DNA from 4 places in the Lysinibacillus sp. UBA5990 genome. Region 3 is predicted to be linked to each of the others. Evidence: riboswitches for the same ligand, from Rfam matches in the RefSeq annotation. Region 3 holds a riboswitch; each other region holds the start of a gene.
What was found. Region 3 has a riboswitch for S-adenosylmethionine ahead of B3D94_RS01855 (cyclase family protein). Riboswitches for the same ligand answer to the same signal wherever they lie in the genome.
Positions count from the first base shown of each region.

Region 1 (3,857 bases), on a different contig from region 3:
CCAACCCAATCCATAAAGGCTTTAAATTACGCTTCATTGTTGCTTGTTTAGGTGAAGACATATTTTCTCATCCCTTCTACGTCTACATAAAAATGACAGTTATTATCCATAACATCGGTCAATATAATGTTTTCTTAAGATAAGAATTCATCCGTTTATTGTATAGAATGAAAGGAAGCGAAATATGTCTGTTTTACAGCTTTAATAGTAATTAAAGAGATAATTTGTGGTCATAAAAAATACAAATACCTCCTAAAAAATATTATTTCTTTTTCTTGAAGGCAGCAGTAACTTTAGGCTCGGTTCCATTGATTAAACGTTGAATATTTTCAATGTGCAAAATAATAGCAATACCAAAAAGTAGAATGGCAATAATAATCGGACCTAGCCCAGGAATCCATAAATAAGTAGCTGTACAAAAAACGAGGTAAAATTCTAATACCCCAACAATTAAATAGTTCGTTGCAAAAGATAAAATAACAAAAAGAATAAGTGCAAATAAACCAATCTTCCAATCAACCGCAAGTAAAATTCCAATGATAGAGGCAGTCCCTTTTCCACCATTGAAGCCCATATAAAAAGGGAAATTATGCCCCAAAATAACCCCTGCAGCTAACAAGTAGGTGAGGAGCCATGTTTGTTCTGCTGTTAAATGTGTTGCATCTGCTAAATAAAAATGTGCACCGACGATGGCTGCGACGCCTTTGCCAATATCGATAAGAGCTACTAAAACGCCATATTTCCAGCCGAGTGAAAGCGTAGCATTAGAGGCACCAGCATTGCCATGACCAGCTTTTTTTAAATCAACCCCGGATAAAAATTGTGCCACCTTAGAACCGTGAATACAGCCAATCAAATAGCCGACAACTAGAAAACAGATCACGGCTTTTACCATAAAAATACTCCTTTCAAATTTTTTTCTAAAATAGTGTATGCGTTCTTACTACGTAAAAGAGCAGACAGAAGTTTCGGAAAAAATAAAATTTAGATGTTGACAGAAAAAAACTCTATGCTTATACTTTGTAACAACGATGGAAATTGAATCTCATACTCTTATCAAGAGCGGCGGAGGGATAGGCCCTATGATGCCCGGCAACCAGTAGGTGATGAACTTACTAAGGTGCTAATTCCTACAGATTCTTACTTGGATCTGGCAGATAAGGGGAGGAAAACTTGCAACCGCAACCCTCTTCTTAGCTGAAGAGGGTTTTTGTTTTCTACAGAAAAATCCTCCTCATCTCCGGTACCATCGTAAAAAAATAACCAAATGGAGGTACACAATGACAAATTTTAAACCAGAAACATTACTGTTACATGGTGGTCAAGAGCCAGACCCTGTGACGGGTTCTAGAACAGTTCCTGTCTACCGTTCAACTGCTTTCGTTTTTAAAGACACTGCTCATGCGCAACGTCTTTTTGCTTTAGAGGAGGCGGGGAACATTTACACGCGAATTACGAATCCGACAGTGGATGTTTTTGAAAAGCGTGTGGCTTTATTAGAAGGTGGAACAGCAGCAGTAGCACTTTCATCTGGTGCAGCAGCTATTGCATTTTCTATTTTAAATCTAGCTGGAGCAGGAGATGAAATTGTAGCTGCTAGTTCTTTATATGGTGGTACGTATAATTTATTCGCTAATACATTACCAAACTATGGTATTAAAACGATTTTTGTAGATGAAACAAACCCAGAGAATTTTAAGGCTGCCATTACCGATAAAACAAAAGCTGTCTTCGCTGAAGTTTACGGTAATCCTAGCTTAAAGGTTTTAGATATTGAAGCTGTAGCTAAGATTGCACATGACAACAGCTTACCATTAATTATCGATAGTACATTTGCTTCTCCTTATGGTTCTACACCAATTGACTACGGTGCGGATGTGGTAGTTCATTCAGCAACGAAATGGATAGGTGGTCATGGGACAACTTTAGGTGGTGTTGTTGTAGACGCTGGTAAGTTTGATTGGACTAGTGGGCGATTCCCAGGCTTTACAGAGCCGGATGCTTCTTACCATGGTTTACGCTATGGAATCGATACAGCTTCTGCAGCTTTTGCTACAAAGCTGCGTGTACAGTTGTTACGTGATTTTGGACCAACATTAAGTGCAGATGCAGCTTTCAATCTATTACAAGGTTTAGAGACGCTTCATTTGCGTATCCCTAAACACAATGAAAATGCTTTAGCTGTGGCTGAATATTTACGTAACCACCCATCTGTGGAATATGTAAATTATAATGGCCTAGAAGATTTTCCAACACATGAGTTGGCGAAAAAGTATTTAAAAAATGGCTTCGGTTCAGTGCTTACATTTGGCATTAAAGGTGGACGTGAAGCAGGTCGAAAGCTTATTGATCATGTAAAGCTGTTTTCACATGTGGCAAATGTAGGGGATGCTAAGTCGCTAATTATCCATCCAGCATCTACTACACACCAACAATTATCCGCAGATGAACTAATACAAGCTGGCGTAACCGAATCGCTCATTCGCTTATCAATCGGTTTAGAGGCAGTGGAGGACATCATTGCAGATTTAGAGCAGGCTATTACTCAGGCAACAGCAACAACAGAACAAACAGTAGAAGCTTAATAGAATGACAGGCGAATGTTGTAGCGTTTACGTATTTTCTCATTCGAATAGCCTCATTTGGTATACGTCAAACGTTGCTACATTAACCAACTGTCTCATCCGGTAATTATCAGAACCTTTTAAAAAATAATACCGAGTAATTTCATATGTATTATTGACTTTAATAAAACCTTGTTATATACTTGGAATTAAGTTAAGTGTACGGAAAAACCTTGTTGAAAAGGTAAATGTTTTCATAAGTGCTCCCCCACTTTTGAATAGATAGGAGAGTAGTTACATAGCCAGTGGCTACTCTTCAAAAAACTAATGATAAAGGAGTGTTTAAAATGGGTAATCTCTATAGTGCGCAAAACATTGCATCTTATCTAATTTATGAACTAAATGAAGGTCGTGTATTTGTTAACAATCAATCCATTCAACACATCCTTACATTAGTGGAACATAAATGGCAGCAAATTTTCGGTCATTCAGCGTATCAGGAACAGGTTTGCGCAAATGATAATGGCTATATGGTTAAGGAAGTTTATGAGACATATGAGAAGTATGGTGTGAGCCACATACAGCTTCCAGCAACAGAATTTTATTTGAAATATGGTACATTTCAATTAGTAGAACGTACGTATGCAATACCAAATTTTACAGAAGAAGAAATTAGTATTGTTCAACAAGCTTTAACACAATATCGTTTTCAATTGCTTTCAAAAGCGAGCTAAATAATCCCTCATATATTTAGGCTCATTCTCTGCTGCTACAGGGAATGAGCCTTTTTTATAGTAGTTTATTTATTTAGCTGGTTTATGGGTGTCTGAACATACATATATAATAGAAGAAAGACATCAAAGTTTGAGAGTAAAGAGTCAATATTTGTTCAAATCTTATGGATAAACTAAAAAAACGTATAGTAAAAGGAATGAAACCGATTTCTTTTGCACGTCTAGGGAAAACAAATGTCCTTCCTAGAAAGATTTTTCTTGTGTAAAGTATATATATGCGTTACAATTTTCTTTAAGTTAAATTTCGAATTATTTGAATTTGTATATGATCTAACATGTACTAAATATCAAAATTTATCCAAAATTAAGGGTTGGCTAAGACCTGCGGTTGGTGTCAAATGATTTGGCACAACCCCACGGAGAGTTTGGCTTGATGAAACTGCGGAATGTAAGTTGGAGGGAATAATAAGAATGGCAACTATAAAGGCAGCGATTTTAGGATTTGGAACGGTAGGTCAAGGGATCTATCATATATTAAATGAAAAGCGAGAAGATCTTA
Region 1 is NZ_DJAY01000010.1:111,479-115,335, forward strand. It holds gene B3D94_RS07235 (DASS family sodium-coupled anion symporter) at 1-61, opposite strand, end outside; gene B3D94_RS07240 (glycerol-3-phosphate acyltransferase) at 263-895, opposite strand; SAM riboswitch class I at 1,051-1,164, shown strand; gene B3D94_RS07245 (O-acetylhomoserine aminocarboxypropyltransferase/cysteine synthase family protein) at 1,281-2,585, shown strand; gene B3D94_RS07250 (hypothetical protein) at 2,912-3,298, shown strand; gene B3D94_RS07255 (homoserine dehydrogenase) at 3,770-3,857, shown strand, end outside.
Region 1: it holds a riboswitch for S-adenosylmethionine, as region 3 does, so the genes downstream of both, B3D94_RS07245 (O-acetylhomoserine aminocarboxypropyltransferase/cysteine synthase family protein) here and B3D94_RS01855 (cyclase family protein) in region 3, are expected to answer to the same signal.

Region 2 (3,857 bases), on a different contig from region 3:
ATCCTGACTTGTCTCTAGCAATAGCACATCAGCCCCTGCTTCAATCAATGCCTTTGCCTGCACAAAGAAATTCTCTTCTAATTCATCAAATGTAATACCGCCTGTTACTGACAACGTCTTAGTTGTTGGGCCCATTGCGCCTGCAACAAAGCGGGGCCAATCTGAAGTCGTATAATTATCAACCGCTTGGCGAGCAATTTCGACTGCACGTTTATTAATTTCTTCCGCTTTTGCACCTAGATTATATTCATTTAATACAAGAGGTGTTCCACCAAATGTATTTGTACAAATAATATCTGCCCCTGCCTCTAAATACTTATGATGAATTTTCTCAATGACATCAGGTCTAGTAAGCACTAGATTTTCATTACAACCATCTAGGTCCTCCCCTCCAAAATCATCTGCTGATAAATTTTCATTTTGCAGCATTGTTCCCATTGCGCCATCAAGAATTAGTATTCGTTTATCAAGTTGTTCTTCAATTAAGTGCTTAGCCATTTATACTTACCCCTTTTTTCTGTTCATCCAATTGCTCTATATATTTCATTAATTCTAATGTCACATCGTAGCGTAAAAATGGTGTAATAAGGTAAATGCCGTTGAAATATTGCGCAGCCACTTCTACTAATTCCTTGGCAATTGCAATGCCCTCAAGTGTGGCGCGTTCCTTATCTTCACCACATGCTTTCATCCTTGATAAAGCGTCTTCAGATAATTTTATGCCTGGCACCTCATGATGTAAAAACTCTGCACTTTTATAACTCGTAACGGGCATAATACCAAGATAAATCGGTGCTTGTAAATGCTTCGTTGCTTCATATATTTCTATAATTTTTTCCTTTGTATAAACAGGCTGTGAAATGAAATAGTCTGCCCCATGCTCAATCTTTTTTTCTAAGCGTGCCACAGCACGATCTAAAACACGAACATTTGGGTTAAATGCAGCAGCCACAGAGAAATTTGCCTTTTTCCGTAGTGGTTTCCCTGAGAAAGAGATCCCTTCATTTAATTGCTTAATTAGTTGGATAAGCTCCATAGAGGAGACATCGTATACGCTAGTGGCACCAGGAAAATCTCCAACTTTCGTTGGGTCACCCGTAACAGCTAGCACATCATGAATTCCTAAGGCATTTAACCCCATTAAATGCGATTGCAGACCAATTAAATTACGATCTCGACAGGTAATATGTGTCAAGGGGCGTACGCCATTATTACTCTTCAATAAGGCCCCCATTGCAATATTGCTAATACGTGGAGATGCCAATGAATTGTCTGCCATCATAACTACATCGGCACCTGCCTCATATAGTTGTTTGGCCCCTTCAAGAAATCCTTCTATTTCTAAGTGTCTAGGTGTATCCAACTCTACGATGACCGAGCGTTCACGCTTTACTTTTTCATGAAGTGGTTCAAATTTAGCTGGCTCGGCATCACGAACAATCTCAATCTTTGCAGGCTTCGCATGCTTTTCACTAACTGGTGATAGCTCTTCTAAATACTTCTTTGCAGCTGCAATATGCTTTGGTGTCGTACCACAACAACCCCCAATTAGGCGAACACCCTGATCACGCAGTTCAACAGCAGCGCGACCAAAATAATCAGCCTCCGACTCATAAACAACACGCCCGTCCTCTAAATCTAATAGCGAAGCATTTGGATAGGCTGACATAAATGCCTTTTCCGGAAGTTCTACACCCTCAAACGCTTGAATCGTATGATATGGACCTAGACGGCAATTGACACCAACAATATCTGCACCAAGAATCTCTAACTCATGTAGCGCATGATTTAAAGACATACCATTTTGTAGAACACCAGGCTCATGCATAGATACTTGAGCAATTATCGGTATATTAGTTTTGGTGCGTAGCATTTTTAAAGTCGCTGTTAATTCTTCAAAATCATAATAAGTTTCGAGTAAAAGGCCATCAGGATTTCCTGCAAGTAACACACTCGCCTGTTCTTCAACGGTCGCTAATATGTCATCTAAAGTTGCATCGCTTTTACGAATGCCACGAATTCCACCAATTGTTCCTAAAACAAATTGACTGCCATCTGCTGCAGCTCGCTTGGCAATAGTAATAGCTGCTTCATTAAATTGTTGGACACTTGATTCTAATCCATAGCGAGCTAATTTAATGGCATTGGCACCGTACGTATTCGTTTGAATAATATCAGCACCAGCTGCGATATATTCTCTATGAATCTTTTCAATTAATTCAGGTCTCTGAACATTCATTTCCTCATGACAATACTCCAATCCATAGCCATACAACACTGTGCCTATTGCACCGTCTGCCGTCAATACATGTGTTTTTAATCTTTCAAGCAATCCCATAAAACTAGCCTCTCTTCCTCTATTTCTGTATAATAAAAAGCCTTCTTTTATATAAAAAGAAGGCTTTAACGACTCATCATTATTGTTCCTTCTCATCTTCGACTCAACGGTCTTCTGGATTTAGCACCTGACAAAAAGTTGGTTGCTGAAGCTTCAATGGGCCAGTCCCTCTGCTTCTCTTGATAAGAATTATTAAGTATGAATTTTTTAAATAATTAAAAGAATCATATCGTTTACAGACGAATGAGTCAAGACTATTTCACATAACAAAGAAATTTTTCGTTTAAAAACTTAGAAGTTGGATAGTTCTTCCGCAAGCTCTTCACCAATTTTTTTCCCATTTTGAATGCAAGCGCCGATACCTACTCCAAAATAAGAGCAACCCGCTATCGATAAATTCGGATAGTTTTCATTCAGCTCTAATAGTAAGCCTTGCAGCGCTTCCCGGTGAGCTAAGTCATATTTAGGCATTTGATCAATCCACTTTGTGACATTCACAACGGTTGGCTTTTCATCAATTCCTAGGCTTTTGCGAACATCTTCTAATGCGACGGCTGCCAATTCGTCGTCATTCATTTTACGTAACTGCTCATACGCCGGATTAATACTCTTATAGAATAGGCGAACAAGTAGCTGATTGTTTTTCGATGTATGCTTCCACTTGCGACTCGTCCAAGTTGCTGCATTACAAGTGACATCAGAATTATGCGATACAATATAGCCTGTTCCATCCGCAGGTAAGTTTGCATCAGGCACATCAAAGCCTAGATAAATAGTAATGGCTGATGCTGTAGTAAACTGATCAAAATAATGTGTTAAGGAGTCATCCTGCAATATACTTTGAACCGCTTCATTCGGTAGCGCTAGAACAACATAATCTGCCTCAATGTTTTGTCCATTTGCTAGGGAAAGCAAATATTGGTTCCCCATTTTTTGGACATGATTTGTGGCTACCCCTTTAATGATATCTACCTCTGTTAATGTCTGTTCTAATCGCTCAATTAAAGAGGATAATCCATTTTGAAATGAAATAAATTTTTTATTAGCAGCTTTAACAAATTGCTCACGATTCGCATCAAAACCTTTTATGATACTTCCATAGTCATTTTTATAGTCAATTAAATACGGTAAAGTGGAGGCAATAGAAAGTTGATGTAAATCACCAGAATAGACACCTGCTAGAACAGGTGCAATTTGATTTTCTACTAGCTCTTCGCCAAGATAATAAGTTAAAAATTCCCCTATCGAGCTTTCTTTTGTAAAACCTGCATTGGGTAACGTTAAATCTTTTAAAGCTTCTTGTTTGGCCTGATCAGAGATAAGTGTGCTTTCCTCAAGAGATGCCACACTCATAGGTATACCGAAAGTAGAATCCGCTGGAATGGCGTGCAACTCGTTATTTGTATAAATATAGGATATACCTGTTTCGTTGTAAACGAGATGATCTTCAAAGTCTAGCTCTTGCACTAGCTCCATTACACCTTTATGGCGAGCTACAATAGAGTCAGCACCAGTTTCC
Region 2 is NZ_DJAY01000014.1:31,048-34,904, forward strand. It holds gene metH (methionine synthase) at 1-498, opposite strand, end outside; gene B3D94_RS12150 (bifunctional homocysteine S-methyltransferase/methylenetetrahydrofolate reductase) at 491-2,338, opposite strand; SAM riboswitch class I at 2,428-2,527, opposite strand; gene B3D94_RS12155 (protoporphyrinogen oxidase) at 2,630-3,857, opposite strand, start outside.
Region 2: it holds a riboswitch for S-adenosylmethionine, as region 3 does, so the genes downstream of both, B3D94_RS12150 (bifunctional homocysteine S-methyltransferase/methylenetetrahydrofolate reductase) here and B3D94_RS01855 (cyclase family protein) in region 3, are expected to answer to the same signal.

Region 3 (3,857 bases):
TGAATATGCAGCCATATAGCCATACATACTATTCGCTTTTCATCCTTATTAGTGGTAACGGAACACTTAAGACAAATCATGAAACTATCCATCTTATGAAAGAAAAATGTGTGGTTATTCCACCTAATAGCCATGTCGAAATTCACACTGCTGATGAACCTCTCTGTTTATACCAATTGACATTTAACACGATCTATCTAAGTGAATCCCATGCTCCTCATAGTCTCTTTACAAGTGTTAGAGAACTACAACTTCTTCCCTTTTCTCAATGCAATAGACTATTAGAGGCTATTTATCAGTGTCGTCAAGCAAAGGATGAACACACTATTTTTGAGCAGCATGTTCGTTTCCAAGAATTGATGCTATTTATTTTTGAACAAAACCAATCGAAGCCCATTCTACAAAATGATCGTCAATCTGTAAAGCAATCTATCCAATATTTGCACAAACACTTTGGAAGAGATTGGACTGTTGAACAGTTATCAGAGCTGGCAGATGTGCCAAGATGGAGTTACTCTCGTATTTTTAAAGATATTACGGGGCAGATTCCTCTTCATTATTTAAATAGTATACGTATTGAAAAAGCCAAACAGTTATTAATGACAACTAATGATCGTGTATTTGAAATTAGTCAGTCCATTGGCTTTAATAACGAATATTATTTCAATCGTCGTTTTAAAGAGCATGTAGGAATTTCCCCAGGACAATACCGACGAAGTAAGAGCAATAATGTACGTGTATTCGCACCGTTCTTAGAGGACTTCTTTGTAGCTTTAGGTATTACACCCATTGCTCAATTCAGTCATTCCAAGTGGGGAAAACAAGACTATTTAGGTTTGCAGGATGTGCCCGATATTGATGTACAGTACGGAGAAGTGGATCGCCTCTTTCACTATAAACCAACTTTAATTATGTTAGATGCTGGTATAGAGCGTTGGGAAACTTGCCTACATTTAAATAAGCTGGCCCCAATCTGTCACCTAAACCACCCTGGGGAGGATTGGCAATCGACCCTATTTAAAATTGCTGACTTAACAGGGAAAACCGCTATGATGCAAGATATTATCACGGAATATGAGGATAAGGTACAAAAGGCTCGACGAATTCTCGGTAAATCCGTTTACGGGCAAAGTGTGGCATTTCTTCGCATTTCAGCCATTGGCATTACGCTGTATGCCGGCCCTGAATGCGGTTATACAGGGCCAATCCTATACCGAGACTTAGGCTTAACGCCTCATCCATTAGTATGGAAAATACCGCTTAATCAGCGTAAAGCTCACCTGACATTAGATCAGCTGCTACAACTAGACGCTGATCATTTATTTATCACCTTTGACAAGCAGCACTCCTTTTATGAACATGAAGAGCGTACTATTTTAAAATCTTCTGTGTGGAAAAACCTAAGTGCAGTTAAGACTAGCTGTGTTTATGAGGTCGACTTTTTAACGTGGATGAATTATGGAATCCTATCACATAGCAAAAAAATAGATGATGTTTTAAATGTTCTTGGTTAAAGTACAAAAAGGAAGCACGCCATGGTTTCCTTTTTTGTTTAGCATGTCATTTAACATATTATATTTTACACCCTGTACAGGAATATTTTTATCCAAACACCTAAAAAGATCATGATACATAAGATAAGATATCAGCTTTTGGATAGGAGGAACTGAATTGTATTATAATCCTTATCCGTATTTTGTTCACCCCTACCATTACCCAATACCGTCGACAGCCCATCACCTTGCAGCTAGACCTTTTTCTCAACATTTAGCAATGCCGACCAGTAATAGTCCCTTTCCCCCTGTAAATACACAAAAACTAATATCTTCAGCTACGCGGATAAAGGCGATTATGCAGCAAGCGCAATTACTTACGGATAAAATTGATAGTTCTCAACAATTTGCGCATGATTTAAAAAATGCTGCACAACTTTCAAATAAAACAGAGGTCGAAAAATTGATTACATCCACAGGCATCACTACAAAATTCGAAACCAACTATACACCAGACAATTTTAGAATACAGCTCATGGATAGTGGTTGCTGTAGAGTAACGTTAATTTTGAATTGGTAAATAAAATTTTTAACCCTGTAATCCTATCAAAGTTGTAAACTATAAAAATATATGCTAAAGTAATCGTAATATTATTTCTGAAAATTCTTATATTCTATTTCTTATCAAGAGAGACGGAGGGATCGGCCCGATGAAGTCTCAGCAACCAGCTCAATCAGTATGGTGCTAATTCCTTCTGGCAAAATCTAAGCCTGAAAGATGAGAAGGCGAACTACCCATGTTTGATTCCGGGAGTCCTCTTCTATAGAGGACTCTTTTTTATTTACCATTACTTTTAGGAAGCAGGAAATTAAATGTCTAACGAACTTTTACAAGCATTGCACTTACTAAAATCAAAACAATGGGTCGATTTGACACATACCTTCGGCCCAAATTCACCTCATTTTTTCATGTTTGAAGATGCTAAATTTGAAACATTATTCTCTCATGATGATGGGTTTTTCGCACAGCAGTTTACTTTCCCCGGACAATATGGAACACACATTGACCCACCTATTCACTTTGTAAGAGATACTCGTTTTCTAGATGAACTAGAGCTTAAGGAGCTCGTTCTCCCGCTTATCGTTATTAATAAATCACAAGAGGCTACTAGTAATCATGACTTTACGCTCAGTGTACAAGATATTCTAGAATTCGAGGCACAATATGGACAAATAGAAGAAGGTACTTTTGTGGCAATGCGAACAGATTGGAGTAAGCGTTGGCCCGATAAAGAAGCCTTCAGTAATAAAGATGTGGATGGCCATAATCATATTCCGGGTTGGGGCTTGGAGACATTACAATTTTTATTTAAGGAACGTAAAGTAAGTGCAATCGGTCACGAAACTTTTGATACCGATTCTGCTACTGATTTTCGTCAAAGCGGCAAATTGGATGGAGAATATTTTGTCCTTGATCAAGACACTTATCAAATTGAGCTTATGACTAATTTGGACAAGCTTCCTCCAAAAGGGGCTATTATTTTTAATATTGTACCTAAGCCTGAAAAAGCATCTGGATTCCCCGTACGATCATTTGCCATTTTGCCATAACAAAAAGTCGGTATGAATCATACCGACTTTACTTTTGTACGTTTCTTTTTTTTAATAGATAATAAACCATTAACATGACAAGGACAAACAATAAGATGACATAAATACTGTAATGGGACAAATAGTAGCCAACAAAACGCCACTTCTCCCCCAATACTTTTCCTAATGTTATAAATGTGAAAGTCCATATAAATGCTCCTGTATAAGCAAAGAAAGCGAATTTCTTATATGGATAATTATTAATAGCCGCAATGTAGGCTGTCAGATGGCGTACACCTGGAATAAAATAGCCAACGATTAATAAAAAAGGGCCCACTTTCTTAAACATTTTTTAGTAAAATCAATTTTTTGCTCAGTTATATGAATCTTTGGCCCATATTTCTGCAAGAGCGGTAAACCAAATCGGCGGCCGATATAGTAGCTTAACGTAATACCTCCCATTGCGCCAATCAGAGCGCTTACTAACGCTTGGATATGTTCAAGACTTTCTCGATAAACACTATAACCTACATATGTTAAAAATACTTCATCAGGAAGTGGCAACCCAACAATGCCTCCAATTAGGATCACAATGATGCCAAAATACCCGTAATGTTCAATTAGAGATTGCACATGCTGTGCCATTATCCAACCACCTAACACATTGTTCTATACATTCATAACCATCATCCAAAGAGTTTCTCAAGCATCCACTTTACTACCTTATATATCGTTAAATAATGTGTAACTGACGTAAAGCAAAATCTATGCCAC
Region 3 is NZ_DJAY01000003.1:85,319-89,175, reverse strand. It holds gene B3D94_RS01865 (helix-turn-helix domain-containing protein) at 1-1,514, shown strand, start outside; gene B3D94_RS01860 (hypothetical protein) at 1,672-2,073, shown strand; SAM riboswitch class I at 2,172-2,278, shown strand; gene B3D94_RS01855 (cyclase family protein) at 2,367-3,104, shown strand; partial or broken gene B3D94_RS01850 (DedA family protein) at 3,133-3,728, opposite strand; gene B3D94_RS01845 (Cof-type HAD-IIB family hydrolase) at 3,817-3,857, opposite strand, start outside.

Region 4 (3,857 bases), on a different contig from region 3:
TACATTTTACGGGCATCCAGGAGGAAGGCTTCCGTACACTTGAAGAAGGTCAAAAGGTTTCATTTGATGTTGTGGAAGGCAATCGCGGCCCGCAAGCATCAAATGTTGTAAAATTATAAGCTACAAAATAGTAAGTGGATGAAGTATTTGAAAATAGCTCAATCCGCTTTTTTACATGTTTGCACATAAAAATCCACTTCAACAATTGAAGTGGATTTTTAATTTATCTATTAATCCAATAAAAAGCACCTGGGCAAACTAATGTTTCCTTTGTTCGGTGTGGATCTTTCAGTGTTACACCGATTGGCCCTTCTTTTAAATGCCCAAGCGTCATGCTAGATGCTGCCGCCTCCTCATAAAAATCCAAGCGCATATTCGGTAGCTGTAGAGATATAAACTGCTCATGCTGCTCAAAATCGGGTAATTGTAATACCTTCTGCCAAAGCTGCACCGTTTCCTCCACATCCTTGACAAAAAACTGGATGGATTCCATTGTAATGGCTTGTTTTTCATCGATCGCGCCACTAGCCTTTAATTGAGCCAAACGTTCCTCATCGTCATCTGCCCATTCAATTAAGAATGGAAAATCCACTGAAAGGCCAGACATGCCAAAATGCAATAGCTTCCATTCAATTATCGTGCCGTCTGGTCTTGTGCGGCTACAAGCATCCGGACCATATACTTCATAGCCCAATGCACGCAATCGTTGACCCTCGTCTTCAATATTTTTAGTGCGCAAGGCAATTCGTGAAAATCCTTGGCGCTCATGATCACGTTTAAACGTATAATGTAGGGAATATGGGTACAGGGCCGCTTGCTCAAATAAATCACGATCATAAATAGCGATTTGTTCAATATAGCTTAAGCCAAAATAGCTTAGCGTATTGTAAGTCCCCCACATCGTGTGTTGACCACCGTTCACTGTATGGACATTTCGTTTATTGAAGAAAACCTTTATATTTTCCGGTAATTCTACTTGATGTACCAGATGATCAAAATATAAAGTCATGGCAATTCCCCTTTCTTTCCCCCATTAGCTTTACCTGGATGTGTAATTGATTTAATATTTACTTAAGAAAAGGAGTTACTATATGGTATGAAAAAAAGTGCAATTTACCTACTAACTCCGTTAACTAATTTATTACTAACTATAAAGAGGTGATTTGAATGACAGATCATGTAGCTGCTTTTAAATTGGCATTAGGTAACTATCCTACAGGTGTAACGGTTGTTACAGCATGTCATGAAACGAATCCTATTGGCTTAACAGTCAATTCTTTTGCATCTGTTTCCATTGACCCACTACTTATTTTATGGTCACTCGATAAAAAATCTCAGCTCTATCCTTACTTTATGAGTGCGGAAAAATTCGCTGTTAATATGTTAGCGAGTGATCAAGAGCATTTATGTACATTATTTGCAAGTAAAGTCCCGGATCGCTTTGCTCAAGCAAAATGGTCTACTTCTTCTTTAGGGCTACCGATTTTACATGATACAGCAGCTATTTTACAATGTAAATCATTTCAGCAAATAGATGCAGGTGATCACACTATTTTTATTGGGCAAGTGCTAGATATTACTAATACTCAAAAGGAACCGCTTCTCTATCATCGCCGTCATATCGGTCAGATTCCAAAAAGCTTTTATAGCTAATGCCATAAAAAAAGGGCCACTTGTAAGCAACGGAAATCATGCTTATTGGTGGCCTTTTCACATCGTTCAACTGAAATGATCATTTATTTCTTCTGAGGAAATCTCTGCTTTTCAAGCCTATTAATTTGAACAATTACACCATCCTGAATCGTAATATGCACTTCACCAAATTCAAGATTTTGAATGGCCTTTGCAATAGCCTCTAATTTCTTATCTTCTACCTTTGCCGACTGAGCCATACGATACACCCCTTCTTTATCATCCTTGTTGTACAAAAGAGGCCAATGCATCAAGCTGATTGATAGCCCCTCCTATCTCTCAGATACATCTGTTGGAATTGGCACCTATTTTTCGGTTGCCGTGGCTTCATTGGGCCAAGTCCCTCCACCTATCTTGATAAGAGTACTGCGTTTCTTGAAAATAATTCTATAATTCTGTTATACGATTGTCAATATAAAATATTAGAAAACCTAGCTGAATACTTTGTAATGATTATTTTTGATTAGAAAACTATCTATATCTAAAGTATTTTATGCCTAATCAGTGAGAAATAGATGGCTATCCATTAATTTATTACGAACTCCATTTCCTCATCATGAATTCAAGAGGACCTCGACGATGTTTAGCTCTCCACCATACAGAAACAAACACACATCCTAAAAAGTAACAGCAGGCGTATAGCATGGAAAAAGCAAGCGTTTGATTCTCCAACTTTTGGCAAACAATTAATATTCCAATCCCAATAAAAACATGGCCAACATAATGCGTTAAAGACATTTGTCCCGTTAAGATCAAAGCTTCAATCACTTTATTTTTAGATGTCTCAACAAGATAGATGGAGCCTACGATAAGGACAATAGCTGAAGCCGAATTAGATAGAACATACATCATATTCGGGGGAATCGGTCCCGTATCAAATAAATACAATGCACTCTCTACATCTAATAAATGGATCGTTGTCATCTTAATAAATATCGTTGAAAAAGTCTCCGTCATTATGACTAGCAATAAACCAGTCACAAATAGGATTTTTCTTAATGTACGATTTGTTAAATCAAATGTGCCGATTAACATGCCCATCAGAAAGAAACAAACCCAGGGGAATAGTGGGTGATAGCCATTAAACATCAAATTTCTTATAAATCCTGCTGGTGTCCAAAAATCCAGATACTCTAGTAATATATATGTTGGATGCCAACCAGCAAGGTAATTAAATTGAATTTGAAGCCATTGTGAAAGGATGAGGATGACACCGATTATGAACATCATCCATTTCTTAGATTGGGCAATCAAACATGCGGCAACAAACATATACACGCCATAATAATGTAATATATCTCCTGTCCAACCGACCGCATATAGTACTATCCCTATCACGAATAACAAAAATGACCTCTTCCACAAAGTAAGTCGATTCTCGCGAAGAAGCATTGGGTCCTTAGTCTCTCTAGCGTGACGAGTCATTAAAGCTGTCCCTATTCCTGCTAGCATGACAAATACGGCCGAGGCACGCCCCTCAAACATATTTTGTAAAGCAATCAACCATGTTGAACCATTCGTTGTAGAACCCGTTACGACACCAAAATTGACAATAAACATACCAAGCATAGCGAGAGCTCTTGCAAAATCAAGACCTTCAATGCGCCGATCATCATTTCTTTTTGTCATCTTTGCCCCCTTGGATAACGCTATGTACAGCCTCCTTCCAAATAGCTCTATAGTTCAATTGGTTACCTGTTAACATGAAATTACCGATATTATCATAGACCAAGGCTAGCATCTGTGCCTTTGCTTCTATATTGGGAGTATCCTCTAGAACTCCTAGCCGCACGCCCCATTGTAGGACTTCAACAAAGCTTGTTAAAAAGCTTGTTTCTAGCTCTACTAATTGTTTCTTATAGCTTTCATCGCGAGCTGCTAAAAGTACATATTGGTTAAATATTTTATTAAAATAAGGATCCTTGCCCTGCGCCTCAATAGACTTATAGCCCAGCTCGAGTAATTCCTCCTTGAAATTAACAGGAGAAAGCTCTTTATAATCCACAGCGACATCCTGTTCAATTACTTTATACAGTTCATCAAATAAGTAGGCGATTAATTGATCCTTTGATTGAAAATAATAATAAATGGCTGGTTTTGATATACCAACCTCTGCAGCTATCATGGCTAAGCTAGTTTTTTCAAACCCTTTTTCTGCAAACATC
Region 4 is NZ_DJAY01000015.1:742,461-746,317, reverse strand. It holds gene B3D94_RS16110 (cold-shock protein) at 1-119, shown strand, start outside; gene B3D94_RS16105 (VOC family protein) at 224-1,009, opposite strand; gene B3D94_RS16100 (flavin reductase family protein) at 1,168-1,653, shown strand; gene B3D94_RS16095 (YezD family protein) at 1,737-1,892, opposite strand; SAM riboswitch class I at 1,962-2,056, opposite strand; gene B3D94_RS16090 (DUF418 domain-containing protein) at 2,227-3,321, opposite strand; gene B3D94_RS16085 (TetR/AcrR family transcriptional regulator) at 3,305-3,857, opposite strand, start outside.
Region 4: it holds a riboswitch for S-adenosylmethionine, as region 3 does, so the genes downstream of both, B3D94_RS16095 (YezD family protein) here and B3D94_RS01855 (cyclase family protein) in region 3, are expected to answer to the same signal.